3 regions of the Photorhabdus machadonis genome follow, and region 2 is predicted to be linked to each of the others. Evidence: predicted binding sites of a transcription regulator. Region 2 holds the regulator's gene; each other region holds the start of a gene.

Region 1 (5,892 bases), 210 kb from region 2:
GCATTTTCTTGAAGAAACAGACCGTTGGTTCATCAATTTGTGAATAATCAAAATACGCTATAGCAGTAGCAGACATTAAAAATAACTTAAACAGTATCTTAAAACTGATAGAAAAGAAAATGAGTCACGATATTTTAAGTTCTGCTCGTTATGATGGAAATTTTCCAATATATTCATAATATTCATAAGTCTAACTCATATGCAGATAATGAGCCCGGATATCTGTTTTAGAATGACCAAAAATTTTCACCTCTCCATTATCACAGTAATAACTCTTGATCTGCATCTCTTTCGTTAGCGGTTAGACTTACTCATGCAGTGGGGATCATGTATGCGTTATGTTTATATCATCTAATAACATTCCACCTTTATATCATTATGAATATAACTGTAATGTAAACGTCCGGTCATCTCACCTTGTTCTTCCTCTCCGGCCCATGCACGCTACCGCTTCCCTATCTTCATTTGGAGACTGACACCATGAGCCGTAGTCGATATACCCCGGAGCAAAAACAACACCATGTGACCCAATGGCGCCACAGTGACCTGACTCGAAAACAGTATTGCGAACAGCATCAGCTGAGTTTTTCCGCTTTTCGCGACTGGATTGCCGACAGTCACAAAATACGCCAACCTCTCAGCCAGACACTGCCCGCCCTCTTGCCAGTTTCACTCCAGCCTGACGACGCGCGCACCGTTACCCTGTATACCCCAGACGGCTATGCCATCGCCTGTCCATTGACGCTGTTGCCTGACGTGATGCGGGTACTGGCCCGATGCTGAAACCGCAACAGCTCTTTCTGGTGCGAGAGCCCGTCGACATGCGCCGGGGCATTGATGCCCTGACCCGGCACCTGGAGGGACTGAATTTGCGCTGGCAGGACGAGGCCGCTTTTGTTTTCTGCAACAAGGCCCGCTCCCGTCTCAAGGTGTTGCGCTGGGACCGACACGGCGTCTGGCTGTGTACCCGCCGTCTGCACCGGGCCCATTTTGTCTGGCCGAAGCAGGGCGAGCGCAGCTGGGTGATGACGCCCGCCCAGTTTGACTGGCTCATCCGCGGCATTCACTGGCAACAAGTCGAGGGAGATGACCTGTCCGGCTGGCGAAGCTAATTCCGCTACCCCGGTCACACTTTTACCGGATAACGACGGGGAATTATCCGGTACACTGTCGGCATGACGCTCAATGACTTAATCGCGCTGGATGACCCCGGCCAGTTCCGCCTGCGGGCACTGGCGCTGCTTCAGCAACAAGGTGATTATATTCGCCAGCTGGAAGACGCCCTGAAACAGGCGCAACGCTGGCGTTTTGGTGCGCACAGCGAAACCCTGCCTGCCGGTCCCAAACGCAGTCAGTTTGAGGAAGATGCCGATACCGATATCGCGGTGCTGGAAACCCGGCTGTCACGCCTGCATATCAAGGAAAACGCGCCCCCGGCCCAGCCTAAACGTCAGCCTTTGCCGGCGACATTACCCCGTGAAGATATCCGGCTGGTGCCGGAGACGGAGAGCTGCCCGGATTGCGGTCATGCCCTGCGCTTTTTGCGTGATGAAATCAGTGAGCGACTGGAATACTGTCCGGCCACGTTTATCGTCCGGCGTTATGTCTGTCCGCAGTACAGCTGCGCGCGCTGTCAGTGCGTGCATGCTAAAGCCCAACCCGCCCACCTGATTGAAAAGGGCATTCCAGAGCCGGGGTTGCTGGCTCAGGTGGTGGTCGCCAAATATCGTGACCACCTGCCGCTCTACCGTCAGCAGAAAATCTATGCCCGCAGTGGTGTAACCCTGGCCCGCAGCACCCTGTCGGACTGGGTGGGGCAGGTGGCTGTGGCGTTGCAACCGTTAGCCGATGCCCTGAAGCAGACGCTGCTGACGTCCCCGGTGCTGCATGCCGATGAGACCCCGTTGCCGATACTGGCCCCGGGAAAAGGCCAGACCCAGCGCGCCTATCTGTGGACGTATGTCACCGGCCCCGATACCTCGCCGGCAGTGGTGTACTATGAGCTGCATCCCGGCCGCAGTGGCCGTTATGCCCAGAGCCTGCTGAAAGACTGGTCGGGCGGCATGTTGGTGACGGATGATTATGCCGGTTACAACGCGCTGCATGCCCGGGCGGATATCACCGAAGCGGGTTGCCGGGCTCACGCCCGCCGCAAATTCTTTGACCAATACAAAGCGAGCCAAAGTCCGGTGGCGAAACAGGCGCTGGATGGCATTCGCGACCTGTACAAGCTGGAGCGAAAAATCAAACACCGGCCGCCGGATAAACGGCGTCAGTGGCGACAGCGTTATGCCCGGCCGTGGCTGAATGAGTTCCGGTCCTGGTTGCAGACGACTCAGGCCCAAACGGCCCCGAATTCCGGGTTACGCAAAGCGATAGATTACACGCTGAAGCGCTGGCCGGCGCTGGTGTGTTATCTGGATGACGGGCGGGTGCCGATAGACAACAACCGGGCGGAGAATGCGGTCCGGGGTGTGGCGCTCGGCCGAAAGAACTGGCTTTTTGCGGGTTCACTGGCCGCGGGGCAACGGGCGGCCATGATAATGAGCCTGCTGGAAACGGCCAAAGCCAACGGACATGAGCCCTGGGTCTGGTTACGTGATGTCCTCAGTCGGCTGCCTGTCTGGCCGAACAGTCGGTTGAATGAGCTGCTGCCCTGGCCTGAGAATCCCTTCCGTTAACATCCCATTTTGTTGTTATCTGACAACGCAAGGTGAGTTCACCGGAACATTACACTGTAATCAGCCCTGGGCGATAATTAATTACTTATTTTTCCATTTACATCACAACTAAAACTGGAATAATCAGTCTTGTCATTACTATGGTTATGTAAAATAGTATGATTGATTAGAATAGTATTTAGAAATACAGTTGTATTAGTACTGACCGATATTTTGGGTTGAATACTCTTTTTAATGCGGGTAAATGACGGTAATTAGGCATAGAAAATAGGAATCCGTCACTATTTAATTATATTTGCCAGTTAAAGCATACTGATTATGAGCATTGCGGTAAATGGGGGTATCATTTCTCTTGCATTTTATGTTGTTACCGTTCTCGTATTAGTACCCGTAATGGTGTTTTTCTGGGAGATAATTTCAATAGCAGGTAGTAGTAAGTTAATTAGTAGCTTAGTACTTTAATTCTATCTGAGGTTAACCGACAAACACTATAGAAAACATTGCCTGTTAAATTTTACATTTTTGCTGGAATTGTAGATAAATGTTATCGTTGTATTTCACATTATATATTGACTGAAAATTGTTCTACAGAGTCTGAATAGATAACAAATCGGGATCACGCTTCCACTACCAGACTAAATTCGAAAAAAGCGTATCCTGATAGTGTATAAATATGTCATAGCACTGTGTTTATTATCCTAAACTTTACTAATTTTGTATTGCATTGAAATATGAAGAAAAAACGTCCTATTTTACAAGATGTGGCTGATCGTGTTGGCGTTACAAAAATGACGGTAAGTCGTTTTTTGCGTAACCCCGATCAAGTTTCTGAGCCATTGCGAAAGAAAATAGCTGATGCTTTGGATGAATTAGGTTATATCCCGAACCGAGTGCCGGATATTCTTTCTAATTCTACTAGTCATGCTATCGGTGTTTTGTTGCCTTCTTTGACTAACCAGGTTTTTGCGGAAGTTATCCGTGGTATCGAATATGTGACAGATCGTAATGGTTATCAAACCATGCTGGCTCACTATGGTTACCATTCAGAGAAGGAAGAAGAACGTTTAATTTCCCTGCTTTCTTACAATATTGATGGCTTGATTCTTTCTGAACGTACTCACACACCGCGAACCTTGAAGATGTTGAAAACGGCCGGGATCCCCGTCGTTGAGCTGATGGACTGTGTTTCTCCTTGTTTCGATACGGCAGTCGGTATTGATAACTTTGAAGCAGCCCGACAGATGACAATGGCAATGATTGAGCGTGGTTGTCAGCGGGTGATTTATCTTGGCGCAAGGCAGGATGAAAGGACCATTATTCGTCTGGAAGGTTATGAGACTGCAATGAGAAGCGTAGGTTTAAAGCCAGGTAAGGTCATGACACCTGACAGCTCTTCTTATACCTTAGGGGGGCAGTTACTGAATGAAGCGCGAACAAAGTATCCTGATGTGGATGGTCTGTTTTGTACCAATGATGACCTCGCTATTGGCGCGATTTTTGAGTGCCAGCGTCAGGGGATAGCTGTACCGCATGATATTGCGATAGCTGGTTTTCATGGTCACGATGTTGGTCAGGTGATGACACCAAAACTTGCCAGTGTGTTGACACCTCGTGACTTAATGGGACGGAAGGCTGCTGGATTATTGATGGCACGGCTGAAAGGTGAACATTTACCACAGAAAATGATCGATATCGGTTTTCAGTTATCCTTAGGAGAAAGTATTTAATCGGTTGATTGGATCCACATTTTTTGAATTTATTTGCGATAAACATCACATTTTCATTTCTTGAGTATTCCGTGTTGTTGCGAAACTTACCTCTACTTCTGATAATGTTACCGATAATAGTTACCGGTAACATTTTGTGGGTGAAATATCTGCGCTAAGGAGTTGATATGAGAGATACCCAGCATTCGAATCATGTTTTTGTGCTTATGGGGGTATCCGGCAGTGGTAAATCTGTTGTTGCCAATGCCGTGGCTTATAAACTGGACTCCGCTTTTTTAGATGGTGATTTTTTACACCCAAGATCTAATATTAATAAGATGGCTAAAGGCTATGCACTGAATGATGAAGATCGTAAGCCTTGGTTGAAATCACTAAATGATGCGGTTTTTGCCATGCAACGCACAAATCCGGTTTCCCTGATTGTTTGTTCTGCTTTAAAAAAGCATTACCGGGATATGTTGCGTGATAATAATCAGGATCTGTCATTTCTTTATATGAAAGGTGACTTTGATTTAATTGAAAATCGGTTGAAAGCACGTAAAGATCATTTCTTTAAACCTCAAATGTTGGTATCTCAATTTGAGGCATTAGAAGAACCGGGTAGTGATGAAAAGGATGTTTATCTGATCGATATTAGATCGTCTCTTGATGAAGTGATTAATCACTCAATAAGAATAATTAATAGTGTCATTTCAGGGGAAAAATAATGAGTACTTTGACCTTAGTGCTGACAGCAGTTGGCTCTGTTCTTTTACTACTGTTTCTGGTGATGAAGGCCAGAATACACGCTTTTGTTGCGTTAATACTGGTTTCTATGGGGGCGGGTGTTTTTTCTGGTATGCCATTGGATAAAATTACCGAAACAATGCAAGAAGGAATGGGGGGAACATTAGGTTTTCTGGCGATTGTTGTCGCACTGGGTGCGATGTTTGGTAAGGTGCTGCATGAAACCGGTGCTCTGGATCAGATTGCGATTAAATTACTAAATAGTTTTGGTGAAAGCCGTGCGCATTATTCATTGGGGATTGCTGGTCTGGTTTGTGCTTTACCGCTGTTTTTTGATGTAGCGATTGTTTTATTGATTGGTGTAGCATTTGCAGTCGCGCGCCGTACTGGCGGTAACGTAGTGAAACTGGTTATTCCTTTGTTTGCCGGTGTTGCGGCAGCCGCAGCGTTTCTGTTACCCGGCCCAGTTCCGATGTTGTTGGCTTCACAGATGAATGCTGATTTTGGCTGGATGATCCTGATTGGTATCAGTGCAGCGATTCCGGGGATGTTACTGGCCGGTCCAATCTTTGGTAGTTTCGTCAGTCAATATGTCACCTTGGATTTACCCGCTGATATAAGTGAACCAAGTCTTGGTCAAGGTAAAATGCCATCTTTTGGTTTGAGCTTGTCGCTGGTTTTGCTCCCTTTGGCTTTGGTTGGTTTAAAAGCTGTTGGTGAGAGTTTTGTTGAACAAGGTTCTGAATTGTATTTGTGGC
Region 2 (5,892 bases):
ATTCACCATACAAGATAACTAATCAATTTAACTCGAAACCATTATGTCCGATATCTTTCGTCCTCTAACCGGAGCCAGTAATCCGCATTTGCAAACATTGCTCCCGCGTCTGGTGCGGCGGTATCCTGAACTGCAACCCTACTGGCAACGACTTAATCTGCCAGATAACGATTTTGTTGACCTGGCATGGAGTGAAGATCCAGCAACCGCAGCACATAAGCCACGGCTAATCCTGTTTCATGGTCTGGAAGGCAGTTTCCATAGCCCTTATGCTCACGGTTTGCTTCATACTTGTCAGAAAAAAGGCTGGCTTGGCGTTGTCATGCATTTCCGTGGATGCAGTGGTGAACCGAACCGCCAAAAACGTCTCTATCATTCTGGCGAAACAAGCGATGCCCGTTATTTTCTGAACTGGTTAAAACAGACCTACGGTGATATACCAACCTCAGCCGTGGGTTATTCAGTCGGCGGTAATATGCTGGCCTGCTATCTGGCAGAAGAAAAAACGCAGGCCCAGCTCAATGCAGCAGTCATTGTTTCTGCCCCTCTGATGTTAGAAGCCTGTTCCAGCCGGATAGAAAAAGGATTTTCTCAGGTTTACGAGCGCTATTTGCTTAACAATCTAAAACGTAATGTTACCCGCAAATTGCTCCGCTACCCGGGTTCGCTACCTATCAATCTGTCTCAGGTAAAAGGATTGAAGCATATTCGAGAATTTGATGAAATTGTGACCGCAAAAATCCACTGTTTTAAAGATGCAGCGGACTACTACCGCCAGTGCAGCGCTCTGCCACGCCTGCCTGACATTACTGTGCCACTGTTGATTATTCATGCAAAAGACGATCCTTTTATGACACCGGAAGTCGTTCCCGACCTCAAAACACTACCCAAAAATATTGAATACCAATTAACAGAATACGGTGGACATGTCGGCTTTGTCAGTGGTTCACTGAAGAAACCACAAATGTGGCTGGAACAACGTATTCCAAGCTGGCTGTCATCTTATCCGGAGCAACAACGATGATTATTCCATGGCAACAACTGGAACCAGAAACTCTGCTAAATTTGATAGAGAGTTTTATCCTGCGGGAAGGCACTGACTACGGCGAAGATGAAAAATCCCTTGAGCAGAAAGTCGCTGACATACGTCGTCAGTTGGAACAGGGGGATGTTATGCTGGTGTGGTCTGAACTGCATGAGAGCATCAATATTATGCCAAAAGAAATGTTCCATTCTTAACACTATGGAGTTTACTGCTTATGTCCGCCAAACATCCAATTATTGCGATTACCGGCTCCAGCGGTGCCGGAACAACAACAACCAGTTTAGCTTTCCGTAAGATTTTCCAGCAACTTAACATCAGCGCAGCACAGATAGAAGGAGACAGTTTCCACCGTTATACCCGCCCTGAAATGGACGCAGCAATCCGTAAAGCCAAAGAGCAAGGCAGACATATCAGTTATTTTGGGCCAGAAGCCAATGATTTTGGCATGCTGGAGAAAACCATGATTGACTATGGTGAGACCGGTGAAGGCCGCTGCCGTAAGTACCTTCACACCTATGATGACGCAGTGCCTTACAACCAGCTCCCCGGTACATTTACTCCGTGGGAAACCTTACCAAAGCAGACCGATGTGCTGTTTTATGAAGGCCTGCACGGTGGCGTGGTAACACCACAACATAATGTTGCCAGTCATGTCGATCTGCTGGTGGGGGTGGTGCCGATTGTCAACCTTGAATGGATACAGAAACTTATCCGCGATACCGGAGAACGGGGACACTCACAGGAAGCCGTGATGGATTCCGTTGTTCGTTCTATGGATGATTATATTAACTACATTACCCCCCAATTTTCCCGGACACATATAAATTTCCAGCGCGTCCCGACTGTTGATACGTCCAATCCATTTTCAGCCAAAGCCATTCCTTCTCTGGATGAAAGTTTTATCGTCATCCGTTTCCGTGATCTGACTCAAATTGATTTCCCGTATTTGTTATCCATGTTACAGGGCTCATTCGTTTCAAGTATTAATACCATCGTGGTTCCCGGCGGAAAAATGGGACTGGCCATGGAATTAATTATGACACCATTGGTACAGCGATTACTGGAAGGGGAAAAAATTTGTTGATCAAAACCTGGGATAAATCTAGAAAACCCAGTGTTTGAATCCACTTCTTATATTATTCAGTTAAAAAAACAGGTAACTGATATTAGTTACCTGTCGTTATTTTTCAATCAGGAAATAATATCTTAATCTGTCTCTTTAATTTCAAAGCTGTGGGTAAGCTCAACTGATTTCCCCAACATCAACGAAACAGAACAATATTTCTCAGCAGAAAGCGTGACGGCACGTTCAACCGCTTTCTCTGTTAAATCCTTGCCGGTAACAATAAAATGCAGATTAATAGAAGTAAACAAGCGTGGTGCCTCTTCACGACGGCGGGAGGTTAATTTCACTTCACAATCTTTTAGGTCATATCTGCCTTTCTGTAAAATAGAAATAACATCAATCGTGCTGCAACCACCCACTGCCATTAATACCATTTCCATTGGGCTTGGTGCCTTATCACCAGCATTTCCATCCATCATGATCTGATGGCCCGAAGACGACTCCCCCAAAAGAGACAACCCTTCAACCCATTTTACCCGCGCTTGCATAAGTACCTCTTAAGTCATTTTTTGCATCAAAGCCTACTCTTTCAGTATTAAACTGGCAATCTAATGAGCAGTTTATTGTGCTGAAACAATACAAGACAAGACAGAAACCTTTTCCTGTGTTAAAAACAGAAGCAGGTCCAGGTATATGTGGGTTAAGATCAATACTCAAGTTTCAAATTTCAGATAACCTATATAAAACCCTCACCTGTCGGTTTTTCAGCAAACTAATATGTTAAGCTAGTGTCTTTATATGCCAGCCTGACGAGAAACTTTTAGGTTCTCGTGTTATTTAGGCAGCGATAACAACAGAGGATGAAGCGAATGGTTCTCGGCAAGCCACAAACAGACCCCACTCTTGAATGGTTTTTGTCACACTGCCATATTCATAAATATCCATCCAAAAGCACGCTTATTCATCAAGGCGAAAAAGCAGAGACGCTTTACTACATCGTAAAAGGTTCTGTTGCAGTTTTGATTAAAGATGAAGAAGGCAAAGAGATGATCCTCTCCTATTTAAACCAGGGAGATTTCATTGGCGAACTTGGATTATTTGAAGAAGGACAAGAGCGTACAGCCTGGGTACGGGCCAAAAGCGCCTGTGAAGTAGCGGAAATTTCCTATAAAAAATTCCGTCAACTGATTCAGGTAAACCCGGATATTTTAATGCGTTTATCTGCCCAAATGGCAAGCCGTTTGCAAACAACTTCTGAGAAAGTCGGTAACCTGGCTTTCCTGGATGTGACCGGCCGGATTGCTCAGACTTTACTGAATCTGGCGAAACAACCCGATGCAATGACTCACCCTGACGGGATGCAAATCAAAATCACTCGTCAGGAAATTGGCCAGATTGTTGGCTGTTCCCGTGAAACGGTTGGCCGTATTCTGAAAATGCTGGAAGATCAAAACCTGATCTCCGCACACGGCAAAACAATTGTTGTTTACGGTACACGTTAATTCCGGATTAATCAGCGCATGATACTGCGCTGATTTCTCTTATCCTTGTTACACCAACTGGCTAATTGCCTTCTCCAGCCGTTCCATCCCTTGGGCTATCTCCTCTTCACTGATAATCAGCGAAGGCGTGAAACGCAGTACATCACTACCAGCACTCAATAACATCAGACCATTTTCAGCCGCCAGTTGCAGGATCTCTTTAGATTTTCCCTGATACTGCGCTTTTAGTTCCGCACCAATCAGCAATCCCTTGCCACGGATTTCACCAAATATCGAATATTTTTGATTGATATCGTTCAGAAAATTCACAATCAAATGATGCCGTTTTTCAACACCATTCAAGACCTCTGGCGTATTGATAATGTCAAAAGCGGCATTTGCAACCGCGCAAGCCAGCGGATTACCACCATAAGTTGTGCCGTGAGTCCCCGGTGCCATCGCCGAAGCGATATTCGCCGTAGTCAGCATAGCGCTAACAGGGAAACCACTTCCCAATGCTTTCGCTGTGGTGATAATGTCCGGCACAACATCATAATACATATAAGAAAATAACTTACCGGTACGTCCCATCCCACTTTGTACTTCATCAAATACCAGCAGTACCTGATGCTTATCGCAAAGTTCACGCAACCCATGAATAAATGCGGGTGTCGCCGGCGTGACTCCCCCTTCACCCTGAACAGGTTCTAATACAACAGCGCAAGTATGATCATCCATGACCGCCTTTACTGCATTTAAGTCATTAAAAGGCACATGAATAATATCTGCGGGTTTTGGCCCAAAACCATCAGCGTATTTTGGTTGACCACCAACAGAGACAGTAAACAGAGTACGACCATGAAAACCCTGATGGAATGCGATGATTTTGGTTTTATATGGATGGTAACGGGTAATAGCATAGTGACGCGCCAGCTTAAATGCGGCTTCATTCGCTTCCGCTCCCGAGTTGGCAAAAAATACCCGCTCCGCAAAAGTTGCATCAATCAGTTTCTGCGCGAGTATCAAAGCTGGTTCACTGGTGAAAATATTACTGATATGCCAAAGTTTCTCCCCTTGCTGCGTTAAAACATCCACTAATGCAGGGTGACAATGCCCCAAAGCCATAACAGCAATACCACCGGCAAAATCAATATATTCTTTCCCTTGCTGATCCCATACACGACTGCCTTGCCCTTTCACCGGTATAAACTGGGCCGGTGAATAAATTGGCAACATGACTTGATCGTATGTATTTCTGTTTACTCCAGCATGCTCCATCATTTTCCCACCCGTTTTTTATATATACGCCATTCAAAAATGAAAATATAATCATTTAATATGCATAAAAAATCAAAGATGGGCAAATGAAAAAGATGAATAAATGAAGAAATTATTGGTATCGGGTTAATATCTAAGAAAGTTACTCAGTAGCTGGTGCCCTTGTTCACTGAGAATACTTTCAGGATGGAACTGCACACCTTCCAGGGGCAGAGTACGATGACGAATTCCCATAATCTCATCTACATTGCCGTTATGCTGACTCCATGCAGTGACTTCAAAAACGGCGGGTAAAGTCTCTGCAGCAATCACCAATGAATGGTAACGGGTAACCGTTAATGGCCGGTTTAGTCCTTTGAACACACCTTGCTGATTATGATGAATGGCAGAAGTTTTCCCATGCATCACTTCCCTGGCTTTTACCACACTGGCCCCGAATGCCTGCCCAATTGCCTGATGCCCAAGACAAACACCCAGAATCGGCAATTTATCCGAAAAATGAGAAATCGCAACCAGAGAAATTCCTGCTTCATTTGGGGTACAAGGGCCTGGGGAAATAACCAGATGTGTAGGTGCCAATCGCTCAATATCTTCAAGCTGTAATTCATCATTGCGCTTGACTAAAACATCTGTTCCTAATTCACAAAAATATTGATATAAGTTATACGTAAAAGAATCATAGTTATCTATTATTAATAACATAGGAGTCTATCCTACCCATTTTTATCGCTGTATTTGTTGTCCTGCCAATCCTGCAACTTGTTTTATCATGAACAACATGATTTCAGGTAAAACGGCCTAACGACAACGGGGCGGCTATCATAGCACATAAGCACTTGTAGCATAGTGTAACAAAATCAATGATTACTTTTTCCTCAATCAACGTACTCTGATACCGCTACAAAACATAGGCTCTATTTTGATATTCAATAAGTAAGGTAATTGTTATGAAGACAAAACTGGCTATAGCATCTCTTTTTTTGCTGTCCTTCCCCACGCTGGCTATAACTAAATCTGCAAAT
Region 3 (5,892 bases), 840 kb from region 2:
ATGAGAAGCGCCATCCAGATTACGGATCAAACTACGTGACAACGGGCTATGATCATTATCCACTACTGATACTGGCAGATTGAGCAGCGTCCCTTCTGAAAAGTTAGCGCTGATTAGCACAAATAGCATCAAAGGGAATAACCAACTTAGCCAGTGAAAAACCGGGCTGCGGATCGTAGCCCGAATCTCTTGACTAAAAGCGCGTTCGAACCCACGCCATACAACCTTGCCCCTCATCAGCAAGTCACCTATTTATCCCAACGCCACAAGGCGCTCATACCAGGGCGTAAACCTTCAACCGGCTGTAAGGGGAACAAACGAACTTCAAAGGTTCTCAGGTCAAAATCACCGGTCGCACGAGTCGCGCGTTTGGTTGCGTAATCTCCCATCGGGGCGATATAACGTATTTCTGCTTCGATCTCTTTATCACCCAGCGCAGGAACACGGAGTTTGACTTTATCCCCTTTGCGCACTTTCGCCAGAATATCTTCCCGCAAGTTATAAATAAAATAGGCTTCCGAGACACGAACTAATGTCACCAGCGGGCTGTTGGCATTAAATAATTCACCCACTTCTGCTGGAATCGGCCCAACTTCACCCTCGGCTGGCGCTTTAACCTGTAAATCATCCTTCTGGGTTTGTAACTCAATAAGTTGCTGTTCAGCCTGACGCAGAGCCGCCGCATATTTCTGGCGTAGCTCAATTCTGTCACCATGCATACCTTCATCTAACGCGGCTTTTGCGCCCTGCATTTTTTGATAGGAAACATCCCTGCTTCTGCGGGCGTTATCCAATTCATTTCGTGAAACATAGCCTTTAGACGCAATGTTCTGAATACGGTTATATTCACGTACCGCATTATCATATTCAGCCTGGGCCTGTGCCAAACCCGCTTCCAGATTCCGGATACTTTCTTCACGCGTACCATGCAGAGATTGCTCTAACTGGGCTTTAGCCTGATCACGGACAGCTTCCAATGAAGCGACTTGAGCCAGTAATTCAGGGCTTTCAAGTGTGATCAGCAGTTGACCGGTTTTGACATCATCTCCCCGCTCGACGTGGCGCTCGATCACCCGGCCTTTAGCTTTAGATGCCACAATCACTTCCGGCGCATCAACTTCACCTTGCAACAATAAATATTGGTTATGAGAACGAAATAACACAGCCATTGCTGTGAGCAAGATAACCAGTAAGATCGTAAAAAGTGTTCTTTTTTTCATTATGTCTTACACACCCAAAATTGCTCAACCTGAAACTAATAGCATCTTCACATTATTCTGTAGAAAATTTCTTCTATATTTGTGCGTATAATCACTGACGGAAAGAATAAGTCTTTATAATAGTGTAATGGTTTATGATTCTTGTCAAATATTGAACTACTTGGTAGATTCACATAATGAGTGTTCTTAAAGAATAGTTATGACTACATTGACTCGATTAAGAAAGTAACGAATACAATGATAACTAAAAGTAAAAATTCCCCAAGAAGACTGAACATAACATAATTGAAACACTCGGTAGATTGAAGTGCATTGGCAACAAAAACGGCTCCTGTAAAAAGGAGCCGTTTTATCATTCAAATATCAGTTAATTACTGCGCGTTGCTATTGTTATAACGACGGCGTGGAGCAGATGAACCATTCTCATCGCTACGACCACGGAAATTGCTACGGCTTTGGCCTTCACCGCGACTTTCACCACCACGGCCTTCTCCACTACGGCGTTCACTGCTGAAACGACGGGCACCACCGTTGACATTCTCACGATCACGGCGAGGAGCATTGCCATTACTGTTACCATTACGTGGGCCACCACGGCGTTCACGACGTTCAGATGGTTGCGCATCACCCATTAACTGCATATTCATTGGTTTATTCAGAATACGAGTACGGGTAAAATGAGACAACAAGTCGCCTGGCATACCTTTTGGCAGCTCAATTGTAGAATGAGTTGCAAACAGTTTAATGTTACCAATATAACGGCTGCTGATATCGCCTTCGTTAGCAATCGCACCAACGATATGACGAACTTCGACACCATCATCACGACCCACTTCAATACGGTACAGCTCCATTTCACCAACATCACGGCGCTCACGGCGAGGACGATCACCACGTTGTTCACCTCGCTCACCACGATCATCGAAACTATTACGGCGACGATCATCACGCTCGTTAAACTCACGACGAGGACGGCGAACTGGGTCTGGTGGCAAAATCAACGGACGCTCACCTTGTGCCATTTTCAACAATGCCGCTGCCAGAGTTTCTATATCCAAATCTTCCGCAGGTTGCAATTTGGACAACAGAGCACGGTACTGCTCCAGATCGCTGCTTTCCAGCTGTTGTTGCACATTGGCCGCGAATTTTTCCAGACGGCGCTGACTCAGCAATTCAGTATTCGGCAGTTCAACTTCAGGGATAGTCAACTTCATTGTACGTTCAACGTTACGTAACAGGCGGCGTTCACGGTTTTCTACAAACAGTAATGCACGTCCCGCACGTCCCGCACGACCTGTACGACCAATACGGTGAACATAAGATTCCGCATCCATTGGAATATCATAGTTAACGACCAAACTGATACGCTCAACATCCAGACCACGCGCTGCAACATCCGTTGCTATCAGAATATCCAAACGACCATCTTTCAGACGTTCCAGTGTCTGCTCACGCAGTGCCTGGTTCATATCACCGTTCAGGGCCGCACTATTGTAACCACTACGCTCCAGTGCTTCTGCCACTTCCAGCGTTGCATTTTTGGTACGCACGAAAATAATCGCAGCATCAAAATCTTCAGCTTCCAAGAAACGCACCAGCGCTTCATTTTTACGCATACCGTAAACAGACCAGTAGCTCTGGCTGATGTCAGGACGGGTTGTTACACTCGCCTGAATACGCACTTCCTGAGGATCGTTCATGAAACGACGAGTGATGCGGCGGATAGCTTCCGGCATCGTTGCAGAGAACAGCGCAGTTTGGTGCTCTGCGGGGATCTGGCTCATGATGTTTTCAACATCTTCAATGAAGCCCATGCGCAGCATTTCGTCTGCTTCATCCAAAACCAAACCGCTCAGGTTAGAAAGATCCAAAGTACCACGCTTCAGGTGATCCAGAAGACGCCCAGGTGTACCTACAACAATTTGTGGACCTTGGCGCAAAGCACGTAACTGAACGTCATAACGTTGCCCACCATACAGTGCAACAACATTCACATTACGCATATGTTTAGAAAAGTCCGCGCACGCTTCAGCTACCTGTACCGCCAGTTCACGGGTCGGTGCCAACACAAGGATCTGCGGAGCTTTCAGTTCAGCATTGATGTTATGCAATAAAGGCAGGCTGAATGCCGCCGTTTTACCACTACCGGTCTGTGCCATACCCAGCACATCACGACCATTTAATAAATGGGGGATACATTGTTGCTGGATTGGAGATGGCTTTTCATAGCCAAGATCTTCCAGTGCAGAAAGAATAGGTGCTGATAAACCCAGATCAGCAAAGGAGATTTCAGTTTCAGTGGTCATGTAATGGTGCCTCATTAGTTATGGCGGCCAGTCTACATAACGCATTGAAAAAAATTTCGGTCATTTTCATTTAAAATGTGAACTGGCTCAAAGTATGTAATTAAACGAACAAACAAGCCCTCATCGGTCAAGATGATGGACTTTGCAAATCGATCTCGAAATGTTCGTCAGCTATTGCTGGTCCGATTCTGATAGGTCGTCTTGTTCCTGGCCTAACAGCGCCAATTCCAACAATGCATAGCGGTGCTCAACAAAGTTATGTGCATTGTTAGCCACCGTCAGCTTGAATAACGCAGATGCGCTATCCTTGTCCCCCAGACTTAGGTAATGTTTACCTAAATAGAAGTCAGTTTCACTGAGATGCTCAGCGAGCGAAGTGTTATCTGTTGCATTCTCTTTCAGGCGATCCATCAATGTATATTCACTGATTTTGCCTAAATAGAATTCAACTATATTCCAGCCCCATTGCCCCCGGTTCGCTCTTTCATAGTGTTGCGACAAGTTTACCATCGCTCCTTTAGGATAAAATTCTTTTTCCACCAGGTATAACCATAACGAACGGAAGGGATCATTTGGATCGTCTTGATAAAACGCCTGCAGATCATCCTGCGCTAACTTATACCGGCCACCGTAATACAATGCGATGCCGCGGTTCAGACGCGCGTAATTGTAAGTTGGATCAAGCTCTAATACAGAATCAAACGCTTCATAGGCGGCATCAAAATTGCCAGCCTGCGTAAAGTAAATTCCCAGATAATTAAAAATCTCTGGAATATTAGGCCGAATAGACAAGGCAATAGAAAAATCATTCCGTGCCAAGGCTCTTAGCCCGAGACTATCATACAGCACACCCCTCTCATATAAAAGCTGTGCGTACTCATCTTCTGTCAATGATCGACTCGCAAGAATCTGTTCCATACGGGCCAGAATAACTTCCTGCTGCAATGAAGGTTGTAATGGAATAGCAAAGACTTCGTTTTTACGCCAATCCTTACTGCTGCTGCATCCTGCCAAAATAAGTATTGCTACAGCATAACACCAGCGCAGAAAAAAATTCATTTCCTACTCCCGAAAGTCAGACATTGATTAAGAATGCCCTATCACCTATTGCATTTATTGGGCCTCCTGCCCTGAGTCTGTTAAACGGCGCTTTTTTACAAGACACCGTTTATGACATCAAATTTATTCTGCTGATTGTGGTGCTGGTTGTGCTTCCTCAACTGCGGTGCCGGCTGTCGCTTCTTTGATGCTCAGGCGAACACGGCCCTGGCGATCAATTTCCAGTACTTTAACTGATACTTCCTGACCAACCTGCAAATAGTCAGCCACTTTCTCAACGCGCTTATCAGCAATCTGAGAAATATGTACCAGACCTTCTTTACCACCACCAATAGCAACAAATGCGCCGAAATCAACGATACGAGTTACCTTACCAGCGTAAATACGGCTAACTTCGATCTCTGCGGTAATTTCTTCAATACGACTGATTGCATGTTTCGCTTTTTCGCTATCAGTTGCAGCAATTTTCACTGTGCCATCATCTTCAATCTCAATGGTAGTCCCGGTTTCTTCAGTCAATGCACGGATAACCGAACCACCTTTACCGATAACATCCTTGATCTTATCAGGGTTGATCTTGATAGTGTGAATACGTGGCGCAAATTCAGAAATATCATTACGTGGGCTGTTAATTGCCTGTTCCATTACGCTCAGGATATGCAAACGCGCACCTTTTGCCTGATTCAAAGCAACTTGCATAATTTCACGAGTGATACCTTCAATTTTGATATCCATTTGCAACGCACTGACACCTTCACAGCTACCCGCTACTTTAAAGTCCATGTCACCCAGATGATCTTCATCACCCAAAATATCAGACAGAACAACAAAGTTATCACCTTCTTTCACCAGGCCCATTGCAATACCAGCAACAGCGGCTTTAATCGGCACACCTGCATCCATCAACGCAAGAGATGCGCCACAAACAGATGCCATTGAAGATGAACCGTTAGATTCTGTAATTTCAGAAACTACACGAACTGTGTATGGGAACTCGTTAGCTTTTGGCATAACTGCCAATACACCACGTTTAGCCAAACGGCCATGACCAATTTCACGACGTTTTGGTGAACCCATCATACCTGTTTCGCCAACAGAATATGGAGGGAAATTATAGTGCAGCAAGAAGCGATCTGTACGTTCGCCCATCAGCTCATCAATGATCTGTGCATCACGTTCTGTCCCCAGAGTCGCAGTAACCAGAGCCTGGGTTTCACCACGGGTAAACAATGCAGAACCGTGAGTACGAGGCAGAACACCAGTACGTACGTCCAACGCACGGACCATATCTTTTTCACGGCCATCAA

The links. Region 2 encodes CRP, which controls carbon source genes, mostly activating them, when cyclic AMP is high. Its sites were predicted from a motif close to ATGTGANNNNNNTCACAT; they were not measured.
Region 1: gntK (gluconokinase) is a predicted target of CRP. The motif match lies at 4,442-4,459, and genes of this name have one in related genera.
Region 3: yrbN (protein YrbN) is a predicted target of CRP. The motif match lies at 3,602-3,619, and genes of this name have one in related genera.

Annotation. Positions count from the first base shown of each region.
Region 1 covers NZ_CP199761.1:637,006-642,897, forward strand. Annotated here, with positions in the region: gene tnpA (IS66 family insertion sequence element accessory protein TnpA) at 481-783, shown strand; gene tnpB (IS66 family insertion sequence element accessory protein TnpB) at 777-1,112, shown strand; gene tnpC (IS66 family transposase) at 1,176-2,681, shown strand; gene gntR (gluconate operon transcriptional repressor GntR) at 3,413-4,408, shown strand; gene gntK (gluconokinase) at 4,576-5,115, shown strand; gene gntU (gluconate transporter) at 5,115-5,892, shown strand, end outside.
Region 2 covers NZ_CP199761.1:426,466-432,357, reverse strand. Annotated here, with positions in the region: gene ACUN2T_RS02140 (hydrolase) at 44-1,024, shown strand; gene ACUN2T_RS02135 (YheU family protein) at 1,021-1,239, shown strand; gene ACUN2T_RS02130 (phosphoribulokinase) at 1,260-2,129, shown strand; gene ACUN2T_RS02125 (OsmC family protein) at 2,252-2,659, opposite strand; gene crp (cAMP-activated global transcriptional regulator CRP) at 2,981-3,613, shown strand; gene argD (bifunctional acetylornithine/succinyldiaminopimelate transaminase) at 3,662-4,873, opposite strand; gene ACUN2T_RS02110 (aminodeoxychorismate synthase component II) at 4,997-5,572, opposite strand; gene ACUN2T_RS02105 (YcgJ family protein) at 5,818-5,892, shown strand, end outside.
Region 3 covers NZ_CP199761.1:4,917,609-4,923,500, forward strand. Annotated here, with positions in the region: gene ACUN2T_RS23625 (ABC transporter permease) at 1-237, opposite strand, end outside; gene ACUN2T_RS23630 (HlyD family secretion protein) at 249-1,220, opposite strand; gene ACUN2T_RS23635 (DEAD/DEAH family ATP-dependent RNA helicase) at 1,592-3,526, opposite strand; gene yrbN (protein YrbN) at 3,516-3,596, opposite strand; gene nlpI (lipoprotein NlpI) at 3,698-4,585, opposite strand; gene pnp (polyribonucleotide nucleotidyltransferase) at 4,709-5,892, opposite strand, start outside.